Regions from separate parts of the Serpentinimonas maccroryi genome, predicted to be linked through region 2. Evidence: predicted binding sites of a transcription regulator. Region 2 holds the regulator's gene; each other region holds the start of a gene.
What was found. The regulator FliA, encoded in region 2, starts transcription of late flagellar genes. The targets are predictions, from matches to a motif close to CTAAAGTTTNNNNNNNNNNNGCCGNTA.
Positions count from the first base shown of each region.

Region 1: a site for FliA is predicted at 4,929-4,955, ahead of SMCB_RS01325 (flagellar protein FliT). Genes of this name have one in related genera too.
Region 3: a site for FliA is predicted at 3,099-3,125, ahead of SMCB_RS06160 (flagellin N-terminal helical domain-containing protein). Genes of this name have one in related genera too.

Region 1 covers NZ_AP014569.1:293,667-303,058, reverse strand. The annotation lists gene orn (oligoribonuclease) at 1-250, opposite strand, end outside; gene SMCB_RS01350 (M48 family metallopeptidase) at 343-1,614, shown strand; gene rsgA (ribosome small subunit-dependent GTPase A) at 1,611-2,552, shown strand; gene SMCB_RS01340 (CobD/CbiB family protein) at 2,646-3,587, opposite strand; gene SMCB_RS01335 (CoA pyrophosphatase) at 3,672-4,331, opposite strand; gene SMCB_RS01330 (ComEA family DNA-binding protein) at 4,557-4,904, shown strand; gene SMCB_RS01325 (flagellar protein FliT) at 5,018-5,329, shown strand; gene fliE (flagellar hook-basal body complex protein FliE) at 5,380-5,715, opposite strand; gene fliF (flagellar basal-body MS-ring/collar protein FliF) at 5,893-7,614, shown strand; gene fliG (flagellar motor switch protein FliG) at 7,656-8,657, shown strand; gene SMCB_RS01305 (FliH/SctL family protein) at 8,644-9,360, shown strand.
Region 2 covers NZ_AP014569.1:423,904-433,295, reverse strand. The annotation lists gene flgE (flagellar hook protein FlgE) at 1-1,110, opposite strand, end outside; gene SMCB_RS01930 (flagellar hook assembly protein FlgD) at 1,142-1,798, opposite strand; gene flgC (flagellar basal body rod protein FlgC) at 1,819-2,226, opposite strand; gene flgB (flagellar basal body rod protein FlgB) at 2,239-2,667, opposite strand; gene flgA (flagellar basal body P-ring formation chaperone FlgA) at 2,948-3,625, shown strand; gene flgM (flagellar biosynthesis anti-sigma factor FlgM) at 3,729-4,082, shown strand; gene SMCB_RS01905 (hypothetical protein) at 4,079-4,528, shown strand; gene SMCB_RS01900 (RNA polymerase sigma factor FliA) at 4,558-5,274, opposite strand; gene SMCB_RS01895 (hypothetical protein) at 5,249-5,989, opposite strand; gene flhF (flagellar biosynthesis GTPase FlhF) at 5,982-7,532, opposite strand; gene flhA (flagellar biosynthesis protein FlhA) at 7,529-9,392, opposite strand, start outside.
Region 3 covers NZ_AP014569.1:1,325,975-1,335,366, reverse strand. The annotation lists gene SMCB_RS06170 (flagellin N-terminal helical domain-containing protein) at 1-232, opposite strand, end outside; gene fliD (flagellar filament capping protein FliD) at 466-1,923, opposite strand; gene SMCB_RS06160 (flagellin N-terminal helical domain-containing protein) at 2,129-2,989, opposite strand; gene SMCB_RS06155 (Uma2 family endonuclease) at 3,238-3,627, shown strand; gene SMCB_RS06150 (endonuclease/exonuclease/phosphatase family protein) at 3,624-4,355, shown strand; gene clsB (cardiolipin synthase ClsB) at 4,352-5,587, shown strand; gene folE (GTP cyclohydrolase I) at 5,613-6,338, shown strand; gene SMCB_RS06135 (BLUF domain-containing protein) at 6,339-6,764, shown strand; gene SMCB_RS06130 (HesA/MoeB/ThiF family protein) at 6,772-7,542, opposite strand; gene SMCB_RS06125 (S41 family peptidase) at 7,582-9,048, opposite strand; gene gpmA (2,3-diphosphoglycerate-dependent phosphoglycerate mutase) at 9,178-9,392, opposite strand, start outside.

The sequences.
Region 1 (9,392 bases), 130 kb from region 2:
GGCCGCTCTTGCCGTGCGTGCCTTTGTTCCAGTTGTCCATTGCCGCCAGCAGCGCCTCGCTTTGCTGCAGCACCAGCACCGGGCCGTCGATGCGCGGGCTCAGCTGCGGCCCGGTCACCACCACGGCGATCTCCAGCAGGCGCTCTTTTTCCGGGTCGAGCCCGCTCATCTCGCAGTCGATCCAGACCAGGTTTTGGTCGCTGTGGTGCAGTTCGGCCGTTGCGGCCTTGGGTTCGTCGGGGGTTTGCATGGCCCGCATTCTCGCCGATTCAATCGCATCCCTGCGCCTTCCCTGCAGCCAACTCCTGCAGCCTTTTGCGCCGGCTCCTATACTTGCACCCTATGGATTTTCTAGCTGCTTATGCCCCCCTGCTGTGGACGGCCGTGTTTTGCCTGCTGCTCACCGCCGGCTTGCTCACCCGGCTCTGGCTGGCTGGGCGCCAGATGCGCCACGTGGCGCAACACCGCGCCAGCGTGCCCGCCGCCTTTGCCGAGCGCATCGGGCTGGCGGCGCACCAGAAAGCGGCCGACTACACCATCGCCAAAACCCGCCTCGGGTTGCTCGAGGGCAGCTTCGGGGCCGCGCTGCTGATCGGCTGGACGCTGCTGGGGGGGCTCAATGCCCTCAACTTGGCCTTGCTGGCGTGGTTGGGGCCGGGCTTGCTGCAGCAGGTGGCGCTGCTGGCGGCCTTCACCGCCTTGGGTGCGCTGCTGGAGCTGCCCCTGTCGTGGTACCGCACCTTCGTGCTCGAGCAAAAACACGGCTTCAACCGCATGACGCCGCGTCTGTGGCTCAGCGACGGCCTCAAAGGAGCCCTGGTTGGGGCGGCGATCGGCCTGCCGGTGGTGGCCTTGTTGTTGTGGCTGATGCAGGCCGCCGGCCCGCTGTGGTGGCTGTGGGCGTGGGCGCTGTGGATGGCCTTCAATCTGCTGCTGCTGGTGCTGTACCCGAGCCTGATTGCCCCGCTCTTCAACCGCTTCGAGCCGCTGCAAGACCCGGCCCTCAAAGCCCGCATCGAAACCCTGTTGGCGCGCTGCGGCTTTAAGGCCCAAGGCTTGTTCGTGATGGACGGCAGCAAGCGCAGCGCCCACGCCAACGCCTACTTCACCGGCTTTGGGCCCGCCAAGCGGGTGGTGTTTTTTGACACCCTGTTGCAGCAACTCGCGCCCGGCGAGATCGACGCCGTGCTGGCGCACGAGCTCGGGCACTACAAGCGCCGCCACATCCTCAAGCGCATTGTGCTCATGGCCGTGCTGAGCTTGGGCGCCTTGGCCTTGCTGGGCTGGCTGGCGCAGCAAGTCTGGTTCTACACCGGCTTGGGCGTGACGCCCAACCTGATGCAGCCCAACGGGGCGCTGGCGCTGATCCTGTTTTTGCTGGTGACGCCGCTGGTCGGTTTTTTTGCCTCGCCTTGGATGAGCGCGCTGTCGCGCCGGCAAGAGTTCGAGGCCGACGCCTTTGCGGCGGCGCACGCCGACCCACGCGACCTCGCCAGCGCCCTGCTTAAGCTGTACCAAGACAACGCCAGCACCCTCACCCCCGACCCGCTCTACGTGCGCTTTTACTACTCGCACCCGCCGGCGAGCGAGCGCTTGGCGCGCTTGGGCGCATGAGGCTCCCACCGAGCGGCGCTTCCGGCGGCGCGGCGCTGGGCGACGAGCTGCAAGGCTTGGTGGTAGGCACCCACGGCCGCCACTGCTGGATCGAGACCGACGACGGCCGGCGCCTGTTGTGCCACCTGCCTGGCCGCAAAGACGCGCCGCTGGTGGGCGACCGGGTCTGCTGGCAGCCCAGCGGCGACGGCGGCTCGATCAGCCGCACGCTGCCGCGGCGCAACGTGCTGTATCGGCAAGACGAACTGCGCACCAAATCCTTTGCCGCCAACCTCGACTTGGTGCTGGTGCTGCTGGCCGCCGACCCGGTGTTTTCCGAAAGCCAGCTCAACCGGGCGCTGGTGGCGGCTGCTGCGGCCCATATCGACGCGTTGGTGGTGCTCAACAAACTAGACCTGGGCCCGGCCTTCGACAGCGCCTGGCAGCGCTTGGCACCCTACCGCGCCTTTGGGCAAGACGTGCTGCCCCTGTGCCTGCACGAGGGCAGCGACCCCAGCACGCTAGATGCCCTGCGCCAGCGTCTAGAAGGCCGCACGACCTTGGTGCTGGGCCCCTCGGGCACCGGCAAAAGCACGCTCATCAACCGGCTCATCCCCAGCGCCATGGCGGCCACGGGGGCGGTGTCGCGGGCGCTCAATTCGGGCCGCCACACCACCACCAGCAGCAGCTGGTATTGGCTCGATGGGCAACGGCGTTCGGCGCTGATCGACTCCCCCGGCTTCCAGGAGTTTGGCCTGCGCCACCTCGAGCCGCAGCAACTGGCGCAGCTGATGCCCGATTTGGCCGCGCACTGCGGGCAGTGCCGCTTTTACAACTGCACCCACCTGCACGAGCCCGGTTGCGCGGTGCGCGCCGCCGTGGGCCAGGCGGTGCACGAGCAGCGCTACCGGCTTTATGTGGATTTGCACCGCGAGCTCAGCGCGGCGCCGCGCTATTGACGCCGGCGGTGGTGCGCACGGGTTTGCACACGCAGGGGCCAAGGCCTAGACCCCCTAAACGCGCCCAGCCCAGCCCTTAGCTCTCATACCTCTCTACCAAGCGCGGGCAAACAGCGCCAGCGCCAGCAGCAGCAGCCACAGCAGCACGCCGCGCCACACCAGCCCCACCATGCTGGCCAGGTGCGCCAGCTGGGGCACGCGTGCGTCCGACTCGCTCCAGCCCAGCTCGGGCGTGTACAGGGGCTCGCCCAGCGGGGGGCCGCTGCCTAGGCGCACGTTCATGGCTCCGGCGCTGGCAGCCAGCAGCAAGCCATCGTTGCCCTTGTTCAGGGCGCCGTCTTGGCGCCAGTTGGCGATCGCTTCTTCAAAATTGCCCACCACCGCAAAAGCCAGCGCCGTGGCACGCACCGGCAAGTAATCCACCACGTGCCAGCCGCGCCGCGCCGCCGCGGCCGAGGCGTCTTCGGCCTGCACCGTGGTGCGCACCGGCCAGTGGCGCGCCAAGTGCAAGGCCATGCGGTACAACACCGCCCCCGCCGGCCCCAGCCCGATGGCGGCAAAGGCCACGAACGCCACCATGACGCCAAACACATGGCGGTGCGCGGCCAGCACCGAGTGCTCGATCACGTGCCGCAGCAGCTCTTGCGGCGGCAGCTCGGCCACCTCCACCCCCTGCCAGCGCGCCAGCTCGGCCCGCGCCGCGGCCTCGTCGCCCGACTCCAGCGCCACCCGGATGGTGGTGAAGTGGTGGCTGAACTGCCTGAAGCCCAAGGTCAGGTAGAGCACCAACACCGCCCACGCAAAACCGAGCAGGCCGTGCACCCAGTTGAGCAGCCCGTAGATCAACACCGCCAGCACCACCGGCCCCAGCACCGCCAGCGCCCACGCCAGCCAGCCGTGGTGCCATTGCCCGGCATCAAGCCAGCGCCGGGCCGCAGCCGCCCACGCGCGCAACGCAGCATGCGCCGGGTTGTCGTCGTGCAAGGGGCGCGCCTGTTCGAGCACCAATGCAAAAATGAGGGCAAACAAGGTCATGGGTCGGCATCATAACCAGCGCGGATGCTTTGGGCCAGCTTTGGGCCAGCCATGCCCGGCAGCTTGATGCGGTGCGCCCTAGGCTCAAGCACTCAAAAGTCGGTACAGGTTGCGCAGCATGGCCGCCGTGGCGCCCCAGATGTAGCACTCGCGCGTGCCGTCGTGCCACGGCATAGAAAACCACTGCCGGCGGCGGCCTTGCCAGAGCAGTTCGTGGCGGCGGTGGTGCGCCGGGTTCATCAGATAGACCAGCGGCACCTCGAACACCGCCGCCACCTCGCGCGGGTCGGGTTGTAGGCGCTGGCTGGCAGGCACCAAGGCCAGCACCGGCGTGACGATGAAGCCGCTGCCAGTGGTGTAGTCGGGCAGCTGGCCCAGCACCTCCACCACCTGATGTGGCAGCCCGATTTCCTCTTGCGCTTCGCGCAAAGCGGCGGCTTGGGCGTTGGCGTCGCTGGCGTCGATCTTGCCGCCGGGAAAGGCGATCTGGCCGGGGTGGTCGGGCAACTCGGGGCTGCGCTCGGTGAGCAGCAGCGTGGGTTGCGGCCCGGTGCGCACCGCCATCAGCACCGCAGCGCGGCTGGGCGCACGCTCGATGAAGCGGGGTTCATGCCACAGCTCGGGCTGCCACGGCGGCGGCGCCGCCAAACGGCGCCGCAGCGCCAGCGGCTGGCACTCGGCGGGCGCCACGGCGGGCAGATGCGCATCGGTGCCCAGCACAGGCACTTGGGTGGGGTCAAACATCGTCGGTTGGTGGGGGCGTCGGCGCTGCAGGCACCAGGCGCCCCAATCAGCCCCAAGGCGCCCGCTGCAGTTAAGATCTTCGAATTGTGCAGTGTCGGGGTATGCACCACAGGAGAGGCAGCCATGGTCTACGTAGGCAAAGCAGTAAATCGCAGGGGGCTGCAGAGGCCATTGCAGTGGCGTGTGCAGCGGCAATCGAGGTGGAGCCTGGTGGCGGCAGCGTTGATGATCGGCGTTTTGCTGTTGCTGGCCTCGGCCGGTGCCAACGCCGTAGAGGCCAACCGCGCCTCCGCCTCCGACTTGGATGCGATCAAAGGCATCGGTCCGGTGATGCTTGAGCGCATCGTGGCGGCGCGGCAACAGCGCCCATTCGCCAACTGGAGCGATTTCTCCAACCGGGTGCGTGGAGTCGGCCCCACCACCGCCGCGCGTCTGTCAGCCAACGGTCTGCGGGTCAATGGCAAAGCCTTGGGGCAGGATGCACCGACCAATCCGGTGCGTTGGCAACCCATGGTGCCGCAGCCGCTGGAGCCGGTGCACCCTGCCAGCGCAGCCACCAAAGCCCAGAACTGAGCGGCACATTCCACCCAGTAAGCGCTCAAGTTGGCGCAGAACACTACGATATAGATAGCACGACTTGAGAATTTGTACAGATCTCATCTGGCCCTTCGACCCACCTGCCCACCATGTCCACCATGCCTACTGACCTGCTCGAGCACTACCAAGCGATCGAAAGAACCAGCCAAGCGATGCTCGACGCCGCGCAGGCGCACGACTGGGACGCCGTGATGCGGCTCGAAAGCGCCTGCGCCGTGCTGATCGAACGCCTGCGCGAACTCGGCCAAGAGGGAGATTTGACGCCCACAGAGCGCGCCCGCAAACAACGCATCATGCTCACGCTGCTGCGCCATGATGCCCAGATTCGGGAACTGGTTGAGCCCTGCGTCGATGATTTGTGGGCCAACCTGGGGCCGACTCGGTCCACTCTGCTGCATTGACGCTCCCTTATCGGGCTGCAGCCGCACCATCTAGAAACATACAAACGCCCTCATACCTGCATGTTCATCACATCGGTGTACGCCTGCATCATGCGGTTGCGCACATGCAAGGCGGCCTGAAAGCCGATCTGTGATTTTTGCATCGCAAGCATGGTTTGCTCCAAGCTCACGTTGGGGTTGCCGAGCTGGAATTCGGTCTGCAGCTGGCTCGCGCGCTCTTGGGCGGCGCTGACGTTTTGCAATGCGGTCTTGAAGGCTTGTCCAAAGCCGCCGGCTTCGGGCACCGCCCCAGCCGATCCACCGGCGCCCGAGTCCAAGCCGGGCAGGCGTGCGGGGCGCGGGGCGCCTGCGCCGACGGTCGTGGGAGGGGTGAGGCGCAATTCCATGGCTAGATCCTTGCAGGGCGGGTGGCTCAATGCGATGAGTGGCAATGCTACGGCCGCTCACACCCCGACTTGAGGCCGATAAAGCGCCCGTTCGCAGGGCTTTTTCCGCTTTAGATTCGGGGCCGGGCCACACACAATGCCCTCAGCCCCCAAAACCGTCCTCCCGCACCCACCCGCATGAACACCGCCGTCGCCACCGTTGACGCCCCACCCCTCCAAACTGCGGGCCCACCCAACCGCTTGGTGCAGGGCTTTGCGCGCCTCGACAGCGGCCGCAAGCTCATGCTCGGGCTGGGCGCGGCCGCCTTGCTGGCGCTGCTGGTGGCGGCCGCCCTGATGGCCGGCCGACCCGAGTTTCGGGTGCTTTACGCCAACCTCTCGCCTCAAGACGGCGGCGCGGTGATCGAACAGTTGTCGCAACTGGGCGTACCCTACCAGCACTCCGAAGGCGGCACCGCCATTTTGGTACCCGCTGACCGGGTGCACGATGTGCGCTTGCAGCTGGCGGCGCAGGGCCTGCCGCGCGGCAGCGTGGTCGGCTTTGAACTGATGGACACCGCCCGGCTGGGCATGACGCAGTTCCAGGAGCGGCTCAATTTTCAGCGCGGGCTCGAGGGCGAGCTGGTGCGCTCCATCTCGTCGCTCAACGCCGTGGCCGAGGCGCGCGTGCACCTGGCCCTGCCGAATCAGACCGGTTTTTTTAGGGAACAGCAAAAGCCCTCGGCCAGCGTGTTGCTCACCCTGCACGGCGGCCGCGTGCTCGACCGCGCCCAAGTCGCCGGCATCGTGCACCTAGTGGCCAGCAGCGTGCCCGAAATGCGCCCGGCGGCGGTGAGCGTGGTGGACCAGCAGGGCAACCTGTTGTCGCAAAGCGCCGACGGCGCCCAAAGCGGCATCGACTCGCGCCAGCTTGAATACCGGCGCATGGTCGAGCAGATGTACGCCCAGCGCATCCTGGATCTGCTCGAGCCCTTGGTCGGGCGCCAAAACGTGCGCGCCCAAGTCACGGCCGACGTCGATTTTTCGGTCACCGACCAGACCAGCGAGCAGTTCCGCCCCAACCAAGCCCCCAACGAAGCCGCGGTGCGCAGCGCCCAGTTGCTCGAAAGCGGCAGCCAAACCGAACAAACGCCGGCTGGCGTGCCGGGCGCCGTGGCCAACTTGCCCCCGGGGGCCGCAGCGGCTCCGATCAACGCCCCCGACGCCGGCCCCTTGGGTGTGGTGCCCGGGCAAAACGTGCCCGGCGGCAGCGCCGAAGCCAACCGCCGGCGCGAGCAAGTGACCAACTTCGAGGTCGACCGCACCGTGGCCGTCACCCGGGGGGCCACCGGCAACATCCGGCGCCTGAGCGCCGCCGTGGTGCTCAACCACGCTGAGGGCACCGATCGGCGCGGAGAACCCACCACCACCGCCTTGTCGCCCGAGCTGATGGCGCAGATCAACGCGCTGGTGCGCGAAGCCATCGGCTTTAGCGAACCGCGCGGCGACACCGTGAACGTGATGAACGCCGCCTTCAACCGCACCGTGGTCGAAACGGTCGAGCTGCCGCTGTGGCAGCAGCCTTGGCTGCAAGACCTGATCCGCTCCCTGGTTTGGCCGTTGGGCTTGCTGCTGCTGGCTCTGATCGTCTTCTTGGGCATGGTGCGGCCCTCGCTCAAGCTCATGGCGGCGCCGCCCCCAGAGGCCGGCGCAGAGGGCGCACCACCCGGCAGCCAGCTCAACGCCTTGGTGGACGATACACCCCAGCGCCCAGGCCTGCCCGCGCCGGCATCCAACGAAACGACTGTGGAGCAGCTGAGGCTTGAAGACGCACGTCGGCTGGCACGCGAAAACCCGATGGCCGTGGCCAACATCGTGCGCGGTTGGATGACCGGAGAATCGACAGCGACGGCCAGCTGAGGCGACAATCAAGACCTTGACAAGCCCAAAGGTAGCGCGCAATGGCTGACACAGACGACGGACTGCAGGACGCGGCCATCTTCCTCATGTCGCTCGGCGAAGAGGAAGCGGCCGAAGTATTCAAGCATTTCTCGCCCAAAGAGGTGCAGCGCTTGGGCGAGACGATTGCGCGCATGCGCGCCGTGAGCAAAGACAAGGTTGATGGGGTGATCGACAAGTTCACCGCCGAAGCGGCCTCGCAAAGCCTGCTGGTCTCGGACACCGACAACTACGTGCGTGCCGTGCTCAAGCGTGCATTGGGCGACGACAAGGCGGCGTTGCTGATCGACCGCATTTTGCAAGGCGGCGACGTCTCCGGCATCGAAAGCCTGAAGTGGATGGACCCAAACTCGGTCGCCGAACTGCTGCGCAACGAACACCCGCAGATTCTGGCTGCCATTTTGGTGCACCTCGACCAAGACCATTCTGCCAGCATCCTTAAACAGTTCACCGAGCGCACGCGCAACGACGTCATGCTGCGCATCGCCACCATGGAGGGCATTCAACCGATGGCCCTCAAAGACCTCAACGAAGCGCTTTACCAAGTGCTGGCCGGCGGCGACAAAATCCGCAAAAGCTCGCTCGGGGGTGCCAAGGCAGCGGCCGAGATCATCAACCTGCTCGGCACCAGCCTCGAGACCAGCGTGGTCGATTCCATCCGCGAATCCGACCCCGACCTGGCACAAAAAATCATGGACAAGATGTTCACCTTCGAAGACGTGAACAAGCTCGACAACAAAGCCATCCAGTCGGTGCTCAAAGAGGTGTCCTCCGATGCGCTGGTGATCGCCCTCAAGGGTGCGAGCAACGAGCTCAAAGAAAAAATCCTCGGCAACATGTCGAGCCGCGCCGCCGAAGCGCTCAAAGAAGACCTGGAGTCGCGCGGGCCGGTGCGCTTGTCCGAGGTCGAGGCGCAACAAAAAGACATCCTCAAAGTGGTGCGCCGCCTGGCCGACGAGGGCCAAATCACGATCGGTGGCGGAGGCGACGATGCCTTCGTCTAGCCGCGCCTCGCATTACCAGCGCTTCATCCCCAAAGAGGAGGTGCAAGAGGTAGAGGCGGTGCTGTTTGGTGCCATCGGCGACGGCACACCCGGCCGCGAGACCCAAGCCACCGATGCCGAACAGGTGCTCGATGTCCAGCAGGCACTGGCCCTGCGCCAGCAGGCTTGGGACGAAGGCTACGAAGCCGGCCTGCTGGCTGGCGCCGAACGCACGCGCACCGAACTGCAGCAGCAAACCCTGCAAGTGCAGCGCGAGCAGGTGCAGCGCATCGACGCCATGCTGCGCCAGGCGCAAGCGGGTTTTGATCTGCTCGAGCAAGCGCTGGCCGAGCAGGTGCTGCAGCTGGCTTGCGCGCTAGCGCGCCAGGTGGTGCGGTGCGAGCTGAGCACCCCGCTGCCACCCTTGCGCAGCGTGGTGCAAGAAGCGCTGGCGCTGCTGATCGACGACGGTCGCCCGGCCACCTTGCGCCTGCACCCGCTCGATGCCGCGCTGCTGGCCGATCAAGCAACCCTGGAGGCGCACGGCATGGCACTGCAGACGCCGGTGCAGGTGCACCCCGACCCCACCCTGAGCCCGGGCGACTGCGTGGTCGAGAGCGCCCACGGCGGCGTCGATGCACGGCTCGAAAAACGCTGGCAGCGGGCGCTGGCCAACTTGGGGCTTGAGCAGCCCTGGCAGCCCGGAGGGCAAGCCGATGTCTGAACTCCAAGCCCCTGAACTCCAAGCCCCTGAAC
Region 2 (9,392 bases):
TTGCGGACCGCCCAATGTGGGAGGTCCCGACGCAAAGGTCTGCGCCCAGAAGCCGCCATTGATCGGCTGCAAGCCCTGCAAGTTGCGAAAGTTGGCCAAAGCGACCTGGCCTTCGGCACGCGAAATGCCGTTGGAGTAGCGCGCCATGACCACGCCGTTTTCAGCGATATCGATCGATGTCAGATCGCCGGCGGCATAACCATCTTGGGTCAGGGCAAAAACGCCAAAACGGGAGCCAAACTGGGTCAGGGTGGGGGTGCCGGCAGGGTCTGCCAGAGTGAGGGGAATGGTCAGCGCTGAACTCGGTACGGTGGCGGGAGCGACCGCAGCCGGAATCGTGATGTTCGAGATGGCTGAAGAAACCAACTGGCCATTGGCACCAAAAGTCAGGGCGCCGCCGCCTGCCAACAAGCTGTTGCCATTGTCCAAGCTGGCTGCAATTTGCCAGGTGTTGGCAGCCGTCTTGACGAAATAAAGCTGCACGGCAACCGGGCTGCCTTGCTCATCAAACGCATTGAGCGCGGTACCAAAGCGCTTTTGGGCCTCCGTCAGGGGGGCCGTCGGAGGCGACTCAATCGCCGCACCCGCGTCGAGGTTGGCCGTGATCTCTATGCCTCGACTCAAGGGGTTGGCCGCAGTGATGCCAGAGGCTCGTGGCGGAATCGGCTGACCGGTAGGCAGCGTCAGGTCTCTGGTCACGGCACTGGTGCGCTGACCCAACGCGTCGGTGTCAAAACCTTGCAGGCGCGCGCCGGTGTTGGTGACGATAAAACCGTCTTTATCGAGTTTGAACTCACCGTTTCGGGTAAACAGTGGGCTGCCATCGGGGGCATTGACTTGGAAAAACCCGGCCCCGTTGATGGCCAGATCGAGCTGATTGCCGGTTATTTTTAGGTTGCCCTGCGTAAACAGTTGCGCTATCGCGGCCACTTGCACCCCCATGCCGGCGCTGGCTCCGCCAGTCGCGCCCAAAGCGGCGGCATAAACCTCGGCGAACTCGGCCCGGCTGGCTTTCATGCCGGTGGTGTTGGCGTTGGCGATGTTGTGCCCGATCACCTGGAGGTTGCGTGCAGCCGCGTTCAGGCCTGACAAACCGGTTTGAAAACTCATGTCGTGCTCCAATCAATGCTGGAAATTGGGTTCAAAAAAAGGCCAGCACGTCTTGCTGCTTGAGGGTACTGCCGTCGGCGGCGCGCAGGTGCACTTGGCCTTCGATGATGCCGACCGATTCGACACGCTGGCGCGCCAGCGGCATGGCCGTGAGCGCCTGGCCATTGGCCATGGCGTGCACCTGCATCGAGGCCACGCGCGCCGCATCCACACCTTCGGGCACCCAGTCAAAGTGCTGCAAGCCGGCACCGCGCGGGCCCAGACTGGTGCTGCCCAGCAACTCGCCCGCATGGCCGAGCACATCGACGCGCACGCTGTCGCTGGCTTGGGGCAGGCTGAAGCTGCCCTGCACCACGCCGTTGTGCACACTCAGCGCGTTGCCTTGGGACACTACTTGGCGCCCGACCAAGCTCGCGGCTTGTGCCGCCTGCGTCTGGCCAAACTGCTCGGCCAACGACTTGACGGTCTGGTTGAGCTGCTGGATGCCGGTGACGGTGTTGATCTGCGCCATCTGGCTCGTCATCTGCGCGTTGTCCATGGGATTGAGCGGGTCTTGGTTGCTCAACTGGGCCACAAAGAGCTTGAGGAAGCGGTCTTGCGCCGCTTGCGGATCGGTGGCCTGGCCTTGCGCGCCGCCTTTGGCGTTGTAGGCATCGATCTCGGTGCGGCTCAGGGCAGACATAAACATGGCGAGGCTCCGGTGTGCGCTTATTGGCCCATCTGCAGCGTGCGCAGCAGCAGGTGTTTGGCGGTGTTCATGACTTCGACGTTGTTCTGGTACGAGCGCGAGGCCGAGATCATGTTGACCATTTCTTCGACCGGATTCACGTTGGAGTGCGTCACGTAGCCCTCGCCGTCGGCGTTGGGGTGCTGCGGGTTAAACACGCGCCGGTTGGGCACTTGGCTTTCGATCACGTCTTGCACCCGCACCCCTTGCGAAGCCGGGTTGTTGCCCATAGGCACGGTCTGAAAAACCACCTGACGCGCGCGGAAGGCCTGGCCATCGGGACCGGCCACGGCGTCGGCGTTGGCCAAATTGCTGGCCACGGTGTTGAGGCGCTGCGCTTGGGCGCTGATGGCGCTGCCCGAGACGCTGAAAATGGTGAACATCGACATGATGGTGCTCCTTTACTGGCCTTGGATGGCACTGAGCATGGTGCGCACGTGGCCGTTGATGAAGCGCAGCGTGGACTCGTACTGCACCGCGTTGTGGATGAAGTTGGCGCGCTGTTGGTCTAGGTCCACGGTGTTGCCGTCGAGGCTGGGCTGGGTCTGGACGCTGTACTGCACGCGGTTGCGGTCGGGTACGTCGGCCAGGGCCGATGCTGTGCGCAGATGCTGGGCGTTGCCGCCGGTGAGCACTGGCATGGCCCCGGCGCGCAGCTCGGGGCCGCGCGAGCGCACGCTGTCCATTGCTTGGCGAAAATCGAAGTCGCGCGCCACAAAGCCGGGCGTGTCGGCGTTGGCGATGTTGCTGGCCAACACCTGCTGGCGGTGGGCCCGCAACTGCAGCGCGTCCGAGAAGAACTCGAGACGCCGGGTCAGTGGCTCAAACATCTTGCGCTCCTGCGGCTTGCGGTTGGGGGGCGCTTGCAGCGAATCCGGCCCCGATGCCGCGATTGTGGAAAACTTGAGCCCTGGTTAAGCCCTGAATAAGCGGCCTGTAAGCCGGTTATTTCCGCTCAACTCACGCCCACGACCGGGCTACAGTGCTGCAACACAGTTCATGCCCATACCTGCCCCCATGCGCCCGAACCCACTCTGCTCCTGCCAAAGACCGCAGCGCAGCCACGTGCGGCGTGCCGCCCTGCTGCTGGGGTGGGTATTGGCGCTCGCAATGGGCTTGAGCGGTGCCGCCGCCTCCACCCAGCCCAGCCCGGCACACCAGGCCTGGTCGCAACAGACCGAGCGCTGGATCAACGAACAGCTGATCGCCCAAGCCAGCTCCGACTTGCCCTTGCGCCCCGAGGTGGTGGTTGGGCGCTTCGACAGCCGTCTGCAATTGGCCCCATGCGCCCGTGTCGAACCCTTTATGCCCAACAACACGCGGCTCTGGGGCCGCACCCGCATCGGGCTGCGCTGCGTGCAAGGCCCGGTGGCTTGGACGGTGTTTTTGCCCATCGAGGTGCGCGCCTGGGGCCCGGCTTGGGTCATCCGCCAGCCAGTGCGAGCCGGTACCACCTTGACCCAGTCCGACTTAGAGCTCACCGAGATCGACTGGGCCGCGCACCCCTCGCCACCGCTGACCCGCTCCGAGCAATGGCTGGGCCTGGCGGCGGTCAGCGCGCTGCAACCTGGGCAAGTGCTGCGCAACGGCATGGTGCGCGCACCGCAAATGTTTGCCTCGGGCAGCCAAGTAAAATTGCAACTCGATGGCGCGGGCTTTACACTAAGCGCCAGTGGTACCGCGCTCAGCCACGGGGTGCTCGGCCAAGCGGTGCGGGTGCGGCTACCGAATCGGCAAATCGTCAACGGGGTGGTCATCAACGCCGACACAGTCGCTGTACGCCTGTGACACCAGCGCCATAGCCAGAACCGCAAAAAAAGGTTAAAGTCGGGCTTCATTCGGCCGATAAGGCTCTCAAGTGCCCCTCTTATCTGGGGGTTTGGAGCGCGTCATGAACGTCAATCACCTCACCGACAAGCCTGCTGCAGTTAGTCCGTCCACGCGAATGTTGGATCGGGCAGCCGTGCCCGCTCAGGCGGTTGGCAGCACCGGGTCCGCAACCGCGGCCAGTGTCGAGGTGCGGCTTTCGGCCGTGACCCAGACCATGACCAATAACGTGGCGCGCTCCGGCGCCGACGTTTTCAACGCCGAAAAGGTGCAGGCCATGCGCAGCGCAATCCAAAACGGTTCGTTTTCGGTCAACGCCGAAGCCATCGCCGATCAGGTGCTGGTTCAGGCGCGTGAAATGCTCGGCGTGGCGGCCTCTGCACCCCGCTCTGAAACCGGCTCTGCCCCCATGCGATGAGCAACCCGGGTTTGGTGCGCAAGCCCCCGCCCACCCCTGCTGGCGACCCCGGTTGGCGCGCGGCACTTGAGACCTTGACGGCCTTGCGCGGGGCTGTTGCTGCGGTGCAGCGCTTGGCGCTGGAATCTATAGATGGCGAAAACGCGGATGCCTTGGTTGCTGCCGTCGCAGAACTGAACCGGTCTATGGCCCACCACCTGCCGCTGCTGCAGAAAACCGCCACGCAGGGCGCGGCCGTACCTGCTGAGGTTGCATTGCAATTGCAGCGCCTAGGCGCCGATATCCAGCAAATCAGCCAGACCAACACCCGCCTGTCGGCACAAGCGCAGCGTGCGCTTGATGTGCTTTTCCCAGCCGACGCCGTCAAAGCCTATAGCCGCCTGGCTGGGCGCGCCAGCCCGTTTGCCTCGAGCAACGGGGCAGCATCGGGCTACTTCAAAACCTGAAACGCCGAAGCTGTTTGGGCCCGCGTGCTTTAGTGGGCACGAAGCCGGGCCCGCAGCCGGGCGATCGACTGGCTGTGCAACTGGCTCACGCGCGACTCGGTCACACCCAATACGGCAGCGATCTCTTTGAGGTTCATGTCATGTTCGTAATACATGCTCATCACGTGCTGCTCGCGCTCGGGCAGTTTGTTGATGCCCTCGACCAAGGCCGCACGCATGCGCTGCACGCTCAACTGAGCCTGTGGGTTGGCACCTTCGTCGGCGGGCAAAAAGCGGTCAAGAAACGGCTCGTCTTCCGTCCCGCCGGTCAAGTCCTCGAGATAGACCAGCTGCGAGCCGCGCACCCGGCCCAGCATCTCCTGGTATTCGGGCAGCGACAGCCCGAGCTCGAGCGCGATCTCGGATTCACGCGGTGCCCGCTGCAGGCGCTGTTCCAGCCGTTGCACCGCCGCCTCGATGTCTTTTTGTTGCTTGCGCGAGCTGCGTGAGAGCCAGTCGCCGTCGCGCAACTCGTCGAGCATGGCGCCACGGATGCGCTGACTGGCAAAGGTCTCGAATTGCACCCCTTGCGCCGGGTCGTAGCGCGTCAGGGCTTCGTTGAGACCGATCATCCCAACCTGGATCAGGTCATCGATATCGACGCTGGCGGGCAGTCGCGCCATCAAATGATGCGCCAAACGGAGCACCAAAGGGCTATGGCGTCTGAGTTGGGCATCGCGGTCAAGCGTGCCTTTGGCGGTGTACATCAGAAACTGAGCGGGTCTGGTCGGCTGAAAGCGCGAAAAACTGGTGTGAAAAGGAATGTACATGGGGTTGTCTCACGCTATCTTGCAGCACCAACGCCGTTTCCAGAACCCGTTGCATGCAGGATTCGCCAGCCGCTGGGTCCAAGACACCCCGCTGACGATCATACCCGAGTGGCCACACCGCTGGCCTCAGACCCAGGTGACGCAAAGCCTGCTGACGCAGTGTTCGAACCGGATCTGGCTCTATGCCTCGATCCCAATTCGCAGACTGGCTCGCGGCTAGGTCGGCATCGGGCAGCCACAGCACCAGCGCCTGCAGGGCCGCCACCTGCCACAACACCTTGATGGCGTTGTAGGCGCTCACCAAGCTCGCCGGGGCCGCATTGAGCAGCACCAGCGGGCGCGCCTGGGTATCGGCCAACCGCACCGCCCACGCCTCCAGCGGGGCCTGCCAGAGCAACACCCCAGATTCGGGCAGCGCCTGCTCCGACTGCTCCAGCCAAACGCTCGACTTGGAAAGCGCGCCACCGGTCTCGGGCATGCCATCGAGCGGCAGCACGCTTAAACCCAAATCCATCAAACCGTCTTCGAGCCGCAGCAGTGCCGCCTGCGCCAGCGCCGGGTCGGGGTTGTGCACCACCGGCAACAAGCGCTTGGGGGGCTGCAAGTGCAGGGCCGCGAGCCCTGTGGCTTGGTCGAAGCCGGATTCAAACATGGCGGCCATCCAAAGGCACCCGCACCTGGCCCGATTCGGTAAAGTAGAAGGGCAGCTCGGCCTCTTTGGGGTCAAAAGACGATTTGCTGCTGGTGGCCATTGATAAACGCACCAGCGTCGGGGCATCAGGGCGCTGCCAGTCCTCTGGCACGCGCTGACCCGTGCTCAGGCCGCGCAGCACCAGCTGGTGCCGGATCAAGGTGTCGAGCGCCGGCCCGAGCTTCGCGGCTTCATCGAGTTTGGACAAAATCACGCCGTGTAGGCCGCTGCCCACGTAGGCGTGCACCACCTCGTCGAGCGTGTCGCCGTGGGCGCCGGCGTTGAGCACCAGCAGTTTTTTGATGCTGGGTGAGTCCAGCAGCTCCATCATCTCGGCGATGCGTGGGTCTTTTTGCCCAAGCCCGGCGGTGTCGATGATCACCATGCGCTTGTTGGCCAGCAGCTCGAGCAAGTCTTGCAGCGCCGCGCGGTCGTGCGCCAGGTGCGCCACCACGCCCAGCATGCGGGCATAGGAGCGCAGCTGCTCGTAGCCGGCCACGCGGTAGCTGTCGAGCGTGATCAGGCCGACGCTGCTGGGCCCATAGGTCTGCACGCACTGCGCCGCCAACTTGGCGGCGGTGGTGGTTTTGCCCACTCCGGTGGCTCCCACCAGCGCAAACACCCCGCCCTCGTCGCACAGCTGGCCCGCTTCGCGGTGGGTGCGCAGGTTGCGCGCCAACACCTCTTGCGTCCAGCGAAAGGCCTCGGCAGGAGCGTAGCGCTCGGGCAGGCGCTCCATCACGGCGCGCGCCACCGTGGGCGAGTAACCGCAGCGGATGAGTTTGAGCAGCAGACCGGCCTCGATCGGGTTTTGCTTGGCCTGACCGAGCCAAGCCAAGGTGCTCAGGCGCTCTTCCATCAGCGTTTGCAGCTTGTCGATTTGCTCGGTCAGGCGCGCAGCGGCATTGGGCGTGGCTTCAGCCTTGGGAATTTTGGGCGCTTCGGGCGCCGGACTGGACTGCGCAGGCCGAGCTTTGGGCTTGGTTGCTTCAGGCGCGGACTGGGTGAAGCGCAAGCGGAAGTCGTGCTCGTCTGGCTGGACCCGAAAGCCATCGCGCTCGGGCGCTGCGAGGCGTGGAGGCGCCGCGCCCTGGGCGTGAGTGGGCTCGCTGGGCATGGGCTCCGAACGCTGGGGACTTTGCATGGCTTCGCGGCGCTTGCGCAGCATGCGCTCGCGCACGTAGTCTTGGAACGACAAGGTGCTCATGGCCATGGTTTCGGTGTCTTGGGCCACGCTGCCGCCCGCCGGCTGGCGCGGCAACTGGCTCTCGGCGCGCTGCTGCAGGTTGGCGCGCTGCGTGCGTTCCTCGGGGCGCTGCGCCGGCTTGGGGGCAGCCGCGACCTGCGTGCGCAACTGCCCCAAGTCTTCCTCGCTGGTGGCCACCACTTCAAAGCCCTGATCAACGGAGCGGCTCGACAAAATCACGGCGCTGTCGCCAAAAGTGGCCTTGGCCAGCGCCATGGCTTCGCGCGAGTTGGGGGCTATAAAGCGTTGGGCGTTCATGCGGGCTCTCCAAGTATTGGGCCGATGCGGATCAAATGGGTGTCAGGAATTTCGCTGTGCGCCAGCACCTGCAGGCGGGGCGCCGCGCGTTTGAGCAGGCGCGCCATGGCGCTGCGAATGGCGTCGGGCACCAGCAGGCAGGCCGGGATGCCTTTCTCTTCCTGCCGGTTCGAGACCTGGGCCGCCGACTGGGTGAGCAGTTCGGCCACGCCGGGGTCGAGCGCACCCGAGCCCTGCCCGCTCAGGGCCTGGGTGAGCAAGCGCTCGAGCCCGGGCTCGATGGCGATCACTTCCAGTTCGCTCACCGGGCCGTAGATTTGCTGCACGATGGCGGGCGCCAGCGCCTGCCGAATGCGCCGCGCCAGTTCGGCCGGGTCTTGCGTCTGGCCGGCGTGTTCGGCCAAGGCCTCGACGATGGTGCGCACGTCGCGGATGTGCACCGACTCTTCGAGCAGCAGCTGCAGCACCTTGTGAAATACGCCGATGGGCACCATGGCCGGAACCACTTCCTCGATCAGTTTGGGGGCCAGTTTGGCCACGTGCGCCACCAGCTCCTGCACCTCGGTGCGGCTCAGCAATCTGGCGGCATGGACTTGCATCAAGTGTGACAAATGCGTGGCCAGCACGGTCTCGGAATCAACCACGGTGTAACCGGCCATTTGCGCGTTTTCTTTTTGCCGCTCCTCGATCCAGTGCGCCGGCAGGCCAAAGGCGGGGTCGGTGGTGGCGGTGCCGATGAGCGGGGTGCGGATGTGCCCCGGGTTGATGGCCATGAACTGGCCCGGGAACACCTCGCCCTCGCCCACCACCACGCCGCGCAGCGCGATGCGGTAGCTGCTGGGGCGCAGCTCGAGGTTGTCGCGCACGTGCACCGGCGGCGGCAAGAAGCCCACGTCTTGGGCGAATTTTTTGCGCACGCCCTTGATGCGCGTGAGCAAATCGCCCTGGCGCGCTTTGTCCACCAGCGGAATCAGGCGGTAGCCCAGCTCCAGGCCCAGCAGATCGACCGGTTGCATGTCGTTCCACGAGGCCTCACCGTCGCTGGGGGCGGGCGCATTGGCCTGCTGCTGCGCCAGCTCGCTGGCCGCCTGCGCCTGGCGCTGCTGCCAACCGATCCAGAACGCCGCCCCCCCGAGGGCAAAGGCAAAGCTGAGGAACACCACATTGGGCATGCCCGGAATGATGCCCAGCAAAAACAGCACCAGCGCGCTGATTCCCAGCACCTTGGGCGAATCGAACACTTGGCCGACGATCTGCTGCCCCAGGTCTTCTTCTTTGCCCACGCGCGAGACCACCATCGCCGCCGCCACCGAGATCAGCAGCGCCGGCACCTGCGCCGCCAGCGCGTCGCCGATGGCCAGCGTGATGTAAGTGGCCGAGGCATCGCTGGCGCTCATGCTGTGCTGCAACATGCCGATCGCAAAACCACCGATCATGGTGATGAGCAGGATCAGGATGCCGGCAATGGCGTCGCCGCGCACAAACTTGGCGGCACCGTCCATGTTGCCAAAAAAGTCGGCTTCCTCGGCCACTTCGGCGCGGCGCTGCTTGGCCTCTTTGTCGGTGATGATGCCGGCGTTGAGGTCGGCGTCGATCGCCATCTGCTTGCCCGGCATGGCGTCGAGCGTGAAGCGCGCGCCCACTTCGGCGATGCGCTCGGCGCCTTTGGTGACCACCACAAAGTTGATCACCACCAAGATCAGGAACACGATCACGCCCACGGCGAAGTTGCCACCCACCAAAAAGGTGCCAAAGGCCTCGATCACGTTGCCGGCTGCCCCTGTGCCTTGGTGCCCTTCCATCAGCACCACGCGGGTCGAAGCCACGTTGAGCGCCAGCCGCATCAGCGTGGTCAGCAGC
Region 3 (9,392 bases), 900 kb from region 2:
CCACTTGCGCCAGCGAGATGCCGTCGTTGGCGTTGCGGATGGCCACGTTCATGCCGCGCACTTGGGTGTTCATGCGGTCGGCGATGGCCAAACCAGCGGCGTCGTCGCGGGCGCTGTTGACGCGCAGGCCCGACGAAAGCCGCTGCATGGAGACGGCGAGCGAGTTTTGGGTGGTGATCGCGTTTCGCTGGGCTGTGAGCGAATTGACGTTGGTGTTGATGGTCATGGCCATAAAAGCTCTCCAAGAAAAGGATCGACGGGAGTTATCAATCCACTCGGCAGGAGCTGCTTTCTAGGGCGCTGTGCAGGCTCACCGGGTGATGGTCGAATTGTTCATCCGGTGCAAAAAAACAAAACCCCGATAAACGGGGCAATGGCTGGGCTTAACGGGCGTTTAAGCGCCGCCGGGCTTAAAGCGCGCCCTGTGGGCTGCTGCAAACACACGGGCGCGGTGGGCGCAGCGTGTCAGCCGGTGTTGCGGTTCCACTGCGCCAGCTGCTGGGACACGAAGCTGCCCAAGCCGTTGATGGCGCCCAGCGAGTTGTCGAGCCGGCTGTATTGCGCCAGCAGGTTGGCGCGGGTGCGCACCAGGCGCTCTTCCATCTGTTCGATGCGGTCTTGCTTGCGCTCGGCGCTGGCTTGCAAGGCGGTGTTGCGCCCGCTCACGGCACCCTGGATGCCGTTGGCGGCCATGGCAAAGTCGCGCAAGCGCCGTGCCACGCCGCCGGCGTTGTCGGTGCCGGCGGTGTCAGCCAGCAGGCTGCGCAAGGCGGCTGGGTTTTGCAGCGCGGCGTCGAGCCGCGTGGCGTTGCTGCTCAGGCTGCCGTCGCGCTGCAGTTGCAGCCCCATGTCGCTCAAGCGGCCCAGGGCCGCACCCGTGGGCCCGCCCGGGCTGCCCACCATCTGGCGCAGCATGTTTTGCAGTCCGATGGCGGTGGCGTCGCCTTGCAGCGCGCCGTTGTTGCGCCCGCCCGGGTCTACCCGGGTGAGTTCGGCCAAGGTGGCGCTGATGCGGTTGAAGGCGGTGCGAAAGGTCTCGATCGCTTCGCGCACCACGGTGTGGTTGGCTTGCACGCTCACCTGCACCGCCGTGGCTGCGCTGCCGGGCAGGCTGGCGGTGGTGGTGGCCTGCAGGTTGAGCGTGACGCCGGGCACCGGGTCGCGCACGGTGTTGGTGGGTGAGTTGAGCGCGATGCCGTCGATGCTGAACTGGGCGTCGAGCGCATCTTGGGTGCGGCTCATGCCCACCAGGGCGGTGCCGCTGTGAAAGTGGTTGAAGCTGCCCAACGCGCTCGTGCCGTCGGTCACGGCGGCGCCGCCGGCGTCGCGTGCGCGCACCTCAAAACCAGCCGCCGCACCCGTGTTGCTGCCGCGCAACAAGAGCTGCTCTTGGCCGCCGCTGCGCACCACCAGCGCGCTCACACCGGCATTGGCTGTGTTGTTGATGCGGCTGGCCAGGGTGCTCAGGGTGTCGCCGGCCTGCACTGCTACCGCCACTGGCGCGCCGCCGGCAAAGCTGTTGCCGCTCCAGGTGCCGGTGCGAATCTCGAGCGTACCCGCCACCCCTACCGGGGTATCGACGGCGCGTGCACCGGTGACTGTGCCCTGGGTTTGCGCCAAGCGCGCCACCTGCACGGCAAAGCTGCCTGTCAGGGCCGTGGCGGTGGCGCTGCCGCTCACGGTGTTGTTGTTGGAGGTATTAAAGCTGCGTGTGCCCCACAGGCCGGGGTCGAGCAGGCGGCTGGCGGCGTCTTGCAGGCCAGCGAGGTCGGCGCGCACGCGGGCATAGGCCGAAATGCGCGTTTGCAAGCCGCTGGCTTGGGCTTGCAACTGCTGGATGGGGCGGCGCTCGAGCGCCACCAACTGGTTGACGATGGCGTTGACATCGAGGCCGCTGCCAATGCCGGGCGATGAGAGGGCCATGATGAACTCCTAAGGCGAGTGGGCGCGGTGGTGACAAACCGCAGCCCACCGTTTATAGCAGGGAGCGCCGAAAAAACCAAGCCAGAAAAACCGCCGCCGTTGGCACGTGCCAAGCCGACCCAAAGCCACAAAGCCAAGGTGCGCACGAGGTGACGTGCAGACCTTGGCCTTGCAGGGGCGCTTCCCGTGCGCGCCCCGCGCTGCTTTAGCGCAGCAGGGCCAGCACACCTTGCGGCAACTGGTTGGCTTGGGCGATCATGGCGGTGCCAGCTTGTTGCAGGATTTGGGCGCGGCTCAGGTTTGCGGTTTCAGAGGCAAAGTCGGCGTCCATGATGCGTCCGCGGGCAGCTGCCTGGTTTTCAACCGACGAGCGCAAGAAGTTGACTGTGTTCTCGAACCGGCTCTGCACCGCACCCAAGGTGGCGCGGGTGGCGTTGAGGGTAGATAGCGCCGTGTCGAGCGCCACAAGCACGGCGGAATTGGCCGCGTTCGTCGTGGTGTTCAGGGCCGAAGCGCCGCCAGCGCCTTGCGTCACCCCCGACATGCCTCCGGCGGCGGCATTGATGTTGAGAGCCGCGCCAGCGATGGTGATGGTCTGGCCCGAGTTGGCGCCCACTTGGAAGGCGAAATCGGTGGTGGTGGTAAACAGGTTGGTGCCGTTGAACTGCACCGCGCTGATGGTGCGGTTGACCTCGTCGCGCAACTGGGTGAACTCTTGGTTCAGGGCGGCCAAATCGCCCGCAGCGCCGGAGGTGTTGGTGGAGTTGATGGCCTGCACCGAGAGTTCGCGCATGCGTTGCAGCATGTCGCCAATCACCGCCAAGCCGCCTTCGGCGGTTTGCGCCAACGAGATGCCGTCGTTGGCGTTGCGGATGGCCACGTTCATTCCGCGCACTTGGGTGTTCATGCGGTCGGCGATGGCCAAACCAGCGGCGTCGTCGCGGGCGCTGTTGACGCGCAAGCCCGATGAGAGCCGCTGCATTGAGGTGGCGAGCGAGTTCTGGGTGGCGATCGTGTTGCGCTGGGCAGTGAGCGAATTGACGTTGGTGTTGATGGTCATGGCCATGATGCAGCTCCTAGGAAGCAGTTACGAATCACCCCGGCTGGGCCGGAGGGTCAAAACCAACCCCATGCTGGCTTGACGACGAACCCTTGTGCAAGTCCGTTATGTAGGTTTTCGGGTGTGAGCGCGTAAACTTGAGTGCGCAATTGCAAATATTCTTGCGCCCTGCGCAGCTTGTAGCCAGAATTTGAATCTGCCACCGCTCGACCCGCATCCGCTCGACCCCGCCACCGCCCCAGGAGCCCCGTGCCATGCCCCCTCTGCCCGCCCGCAAGCCGCACATCAGCCCCGAAGATTACCTGGCGGGCGAGCGCCAGAGCGAGTGGCGCCACGAGCACATCGACGGCCAAGTCTATGCCATGGTGGGCGCCACCGACCGGCATAACCTGATCGTAAATGCCCTGGCGGTGGCCCTGACCCCGGCGGCACGCCGCAAGCCGCGGTTTACAGGCGCACCCAAGGCTGGCTGCCCGCGCACTACGCAGCAGGCCAGACGCTGGCGGTGGACTGCCTCGAGGCCGAACTCGGCGTCGATGAGGTTTATCAAGATGTGGAGTGGGGCGCGGACGCCTAGCCTGGCTTGGCCGATGGCCAGTCACCCCTCTGCACAGGCGCGCTTTGCTGGCATGATTGGGGCATGAATTCGCTGCGCGTTGCCACCTACAACATCCACAAGGGCGTACAAGGCCTAGGCCCGGCGCGCCGGCTCGAAATCCACAACCTGGTGCACGCGGTCGAGCAGTTCGACGCCGATCTGGTCTGCCTGCAAGAGGTGCGCGGCGTCAACCGCAAGATGCAGCGCGCCTTTGCCCATTGGCCCGCGGGCGACCAAGCCAACTTTTTGGCGCCCGAGGGCTACGAGGCCGTTTACCGCAGCAACGTGATCACGCGCCACGGCGAGCACGGCAACGCGCTGTTAAGCCGCTGGCCGGTGCTGGGCCACGGCCACCACGACGTGACCGACCTGCGCTTCGAGCGCCGCGGCATGCTGCACGTCACGCTGCAGGTGCAGCAGCGCCCGGTGCATGTGGTGGTGGTGCACCTGAGCCTGATCCCGGCCAGCCGCGCGCGCCAGGTGCAGGCGCTGGGGCGCTTTGTGCAGCAGCACGTGCCAGACCACGAGGCGCTGGTGGTGGCGGGCGACTTCAACGACTGGGACCAGCGCCTGCACAAGCCCATGGCGCTGTTGGGCCTGCACACCTTCGAGGACATCCGCCTGCCCACCTTCCCGGCCCGGCTGCCGCTGCTGTACCTGGACCGGGTGTATGTGCGCGGCCTGCGCCTGCTGCACGCGCAGGTGCCGCACGGCAAGGCCTGGCGCAGCATGTCGGACCACCTGCCGCTGATTGCCGAACTGGGCTGGCCATGAAGCACCCCTTGCGCGCCGGTCACCGGCTGCGCCTGCTCGAAGGCGGTGCAGCGCTGTTTGCGGCCATGGCGCAGGCCATCGACCGTGCGCAGCACCTGGTGCACGTGGAAACCTATATCTTTGAGTTTGCGCACGATGCGCTGCAGGTGGCGCAGGCGCTCGAGCGCGCGGCGCAGCGCGGGGTCACGGTGCGGCTGGTGACCGACGCCTTTGGCACGCCCAAGCCACCGGCCGAGTGGCGCGCCCGGCTCGAAGCGGCCGGGGTGCAGTGGCGGGTTTATCGACCCTTGGGGCCCATTGGGTTGCTGCTGCCGCGCAACTGGCGCCGCCTGCACCGCAAGCTGTGCATTGTCGATGGTGTGCTGGGTTTTTGCGGTGGCATCAACCTGATCGACGACCGCGACGACGTGCTGCTCGGGCGCCTGAGCGCCCCCAGGCTCGACTACGCGCTGCAGGTCAGCGGGCCGTTGCTGGACGATATGCAAGAGGCGATGGAGCAGCTCTGGTGGCGGCTGCAGGCGCTGAGCGCGGCGCGCCAGCGTGCGTTTCGGGCCGCCTGGCAGGCGCTGCGCTCGGGCTTGCCCCAACCCGAGCCTTGGCCGTGGTGGGAGCACCCGGTGCATCCCGAGCAACCGCAGCTGGAGCAGACGGTGCAGGGGGCCGCGGCGGCGTTTTTGCTGCGCGACAACGTGCGCAACCGGCACGACATCGAACGCGCCTATCTGGCCGCGATCGAGCAGGCGCGCACCGAGATCGTGATCGCCAACGCCTACTTCATTCCCGGGCGGCGGCTGCGCCGGGCGCTGGTGCGCGCAGCCCAGCGCGGGGTGCGGGTGCGGCTGCTGCTGCACGGCAAGTACGAGCGTTTTTTGCAATACCACGCGGCGCGCCCGGTCTATCACCAGTTGCTGGCGGCCGGGATCGAGATTTTTGAGTACGCGCCCAGTTCCTTGCACGCCAAGGTGGCGGTGGTGGACCAGCGCTGGGCCACGGTGGGCTCGACCAACCTCGACCCGGTCAGCCTGCTGCTCACGCGCGAGGCCAATGTGGTCACGCGCGACGCGGCCTTTGCCAGCTTGCTGCGCGAGCGCTTGGCCGATCTGATGGCGCACGCGGGCGAGCGCGTCGATGCGGTGCGACTGGCCAACCGCCCGTGGCAGCAGCGGCTGCTGGACCGGGTGGCGTTTGGCCTTATGCGCGCCTTGCTTTATTTGGGTGGCTACCGCTACTAGGTTTGAAGCTGATAGGATGCGGCCCATGCTGATGCAAGCCCCCACCCCCACCCCTGCGGCCGAGAGCGAAGCGGGTCAACCGATGTCGGTTGTGATTCGCCAGCGCTTGCAGGCGGCGCGCAAGCGCTTTCACGCCAACGACAACATCGCCGACTTTGTGCGGCCTGGCGAACTCGAGGCCCTGCTCGATGAAGTGACCGGCAAAATGCAGGCCGTGCTCGACAGCATGGTGATCGACACCGCGCACGACCACAACACCGACCAAACCGCGCGCCGCGTGGCCAAGATGTACCTCAAAGAGGTGTTTGCCGGGCGCTACGTGCACGCCCCGGCGATCACCGAATTCCCCAACGCCGAGCACCTCAACGAGCTCATGATCGTGGGCCCAATCACCGTGCGCAGCGCCTGCAGCCATCACCTGTGCCCAGTGATCGGCCAAATCTGGATCGGGGTCTTGCCCAACGAGCACACCAACGTCATTGGCCTGTCCAAATACGCCCGCTTGGCCGAATGGGTCATGGGGCGGCCGCAAATCCAAGAAGAAGCCGTGGTGCAACTGGCCGACCTGATCCAAGACAAAACCCAGCCCGATGGCTTGGCGATCGTGATGGAAGCCAGCCACTACTGCATGGCTTGGCGCGGCGTCAAGGACATGGACAGCCGCATGATCAACTCGGTCATGCGCGGCGTGTTTTTAAAAGACAGCAACTTGCGGCGCGAATTTTTGTCGCTCATTTCCAGGGGTAAATAAATGCTGGTGCGCCTGCTCTACGTCAGCCGCGCTTGCGAGCGCGACCTCGAGGCCTCGATCGAGTCGATTATGGCCACTGCGCGCCAACACAACCTGCAAAACGGCATCACCGGCATCTTGTGTTATGGCGGCGGCATTTACGTACAAGCCATCGAGGGCGGGCGGGAGGCTGTGAATCGGCTGTATCGCCAGATCGTGGCCGATGCGCGCCACACCGACGTCGAGTTGCTGCACTACGAAGAAATATCCGAGCGCCGCTTTGGCGGTTGGACCATGGGGCAGGTGAAGCTGAGCCGGCTTAACACCTCGGTGGTGCTCAAGTACTGCGAAAAACCCGAATTCAACCCCTACGGCATGTCGGGCCGGGTGTCGCTGGCGCTGCTCGAAGAGCTCATGGCCACGGCCTGCATCATCGGCCGGGCTTGATGCAGGCCTAGGCTGCGCGCTGCCGCCCCGCAGCCGCCCCGCAAACCGGGCAGGCGGGGTCGCGCGCCAGCTGCAACGGCTGAAAATCGCTGCGCAGGGCGTCGAGCAGCAGCAGGCGCCCCACCAAGTTCGAGCCCATGCCCGACAGCAGCTTGAGCGCCTCGGCGGCCTGCATCGAGCCCACCAGCCCGACCAGCGGCGCCAGCACGCCCAGCGTGGCGCAGCGCGTCTCTTCGGGGGCTTGGGCTTCGGGAAACACGCAGGCGTAGCAGGGCGAGGCCGGTTGGCGCGGGTCGTACACCGCCAATTGGCCGTCGAAGCGGATCGCCGCGCCCGAGACCAGCGGCACCCGGTGGCGCACGCTGGCGCGGTTGAGGGTGTGGCGGGTGGCGAAGTTGTCGCTGCAATCGAGCAGCACGTCGGCCGATGACAGCAGCTGATCGAGCAAGGCCGGTTCAGCGCGCTGCGCCCAGGTGTCGATGCGCAGCTCGGGGTTGATGGCGCGCATGGCCAGCGCCGCCGATTCCACCTTGGGCCAGCCGATGCGCTCTTGCGTGTGGGCAATCTGGCGCTGCAGATTGGTGCCATCGACCGCGTCGTGATCGACCAGGCTGATGCGCCCAACGCCAGCCGCCGCCAGATACAGCGCCACCGGCGAACCCAGCCCACCCGCCCCCACCACCACGGCATGCGCCGCCAGCAAGCGCTGCTGCCCGGCGATGCCGAATTCCTCGAGCAAAATGTGGCGCGAGTAGCGCAGCAGCTGCGCGTCGCTCAGATCGGGCAGGGCGGTTGGGTTGGACAAAGTGGGTGGCTTTTAGTTGGCGCTGCGCTCTGCGGCCGGGCGCTCGCGTGCGCTCTGGCTCACCTGCACCGGCAGGCCCTGCAGGTGGTTGAGCGCTTGGCGCAGCTGGAAATCTTCGGCCGAGCCGAACTCGGGCAGCAGGCGCTGACCGGGGTTGAGGCGCTGCTGCTCTTCGAGCCGCTGGCGCGCCGCTTCGCGCTCTTGCTCACGCTGGCGTTCGCGGGCTCGTTCTTCTTCGCTGAGTTCGCGCGCCGGGGCACCGTTGTGGCCGGCGCTGATGTCGGCTTGGCGCGGGCGCAGCGCCGCCAGCACGTCGCCGGCGGCGGTCTCGTAGAGCCAGAGGTCGGGCACGATGCCGCGGTCTTGGATGGCGCGGCCGCTGGGACTGAAGTAGTGCGCCGTGGTGAGCTTGAGGGCGGTGTCGGGACCGAGCGGGCGCACGGTTTGCACCGAGCCCTTGCCAAAGGTCTGGCTGCCCATGATGGTGGCGCGGCGGTGGTCTTGCAGCGCCCCGGCCACGATTTCGCTCGCCGAAGCCGAGCCTTCATTGACCAGCACCACCAGCGGCACGGTGCGCAAGCGGCCTTGGGTGGCCTCGGTCAGGCGCTGGATGTGGTCGGGGCCGCTGCGCAGGTAGTAGCGCGGCGCGGCGCGGAAGGTGGCGCGGCTCTCGGGCAACTGGCCGTTGGTGCTGACCACCACCACGTTTTCGGGCAGGAAGGCGGCCGACATGGCGACCGCCGCATCGAGCAGGCCGCCGGGGTCGTTGCGCAAGTCGAGCACCAGCCCGCGCAGCTGCGGGTCTTGCTGGTACAGGGCCTGCACTTGGCGCGCAAAGTCTTCGATCGTGCGCTCTTGGAACTGCGACACCCGCACCCAAGCGAAGCCGGGCTCGATCATGCGGCTGCGCACGCTCTGGGTGCGAATCTCTTGGCGCGTGATGGTGACGCTGAAGCTGCGGTTTTCGCTGCGCCGCATGATCATCAGGCGCACCTGGGTGTTGGGCTCGCCGCGCATGCGCCGCACCGCCTCACCGATGGTCATGCCGCGCACCGGGGTGTCGTCGATCTGGCTGATGAGGTCGTTGGCCATCAGGCCGGCGCGAAAGGCGGGCGAGCCTTCGATCGGCGAGACCACCTTGACGAGCCCGTCTTCCATCGAGATTTCGATGCCCACGCCCACGAAGCGGCCGGCGGTGCCTTCGCGGAATTCGCGGAATTCTTGGGGATCGAAAAATTGCGAGTGCGGATCCAGCCCAGAGACCATGCCCGAGATGGCGTCGTGGATGAGCTCGGTGTCGTCCACCGGCTTGACAAAATCGCTCTTGATGATGCCATAGACGGCGGCCAACTGCTGCAACTGCTCCAACGGCAGTGGCGTGACGGCCCCGCGCGCCACCGCCTGCAACTGCATGGTGGTGAGGGCGCCGGCCAAGGCACCGACGGCGATCCAACCCGCGACTTTCAATTTGTATCCCATTTGCTCAACCTCTGCCCGCAGTGGGCAACGCAACGCGCACTATAGCGCTTGGAGGGTGGGGGGCGCATTGCGTTCCCGGGAAAAACCGTTACCGCCACCGGGTGGGGCAGTGCCCGGGCCCAGCGCGGATCAGGCACGGCTTTGGCGCGCCACGGCGGCGGCTGCGGCTTCGGCCGCAGCGGCGTCGCCTAGGTAGTAGCGCCGCAGCGGGCGCAGCGCGGCGTCGAACTCATACACCAGCGGGATGCCGTTGGGGATGTTGAGCTGCACGATGTCGGCGTCGGATACGCCGTCTAGGTGCTTGATCAGGGCGCGGATCGAATTGCCGTGCGCCGACACCAGCA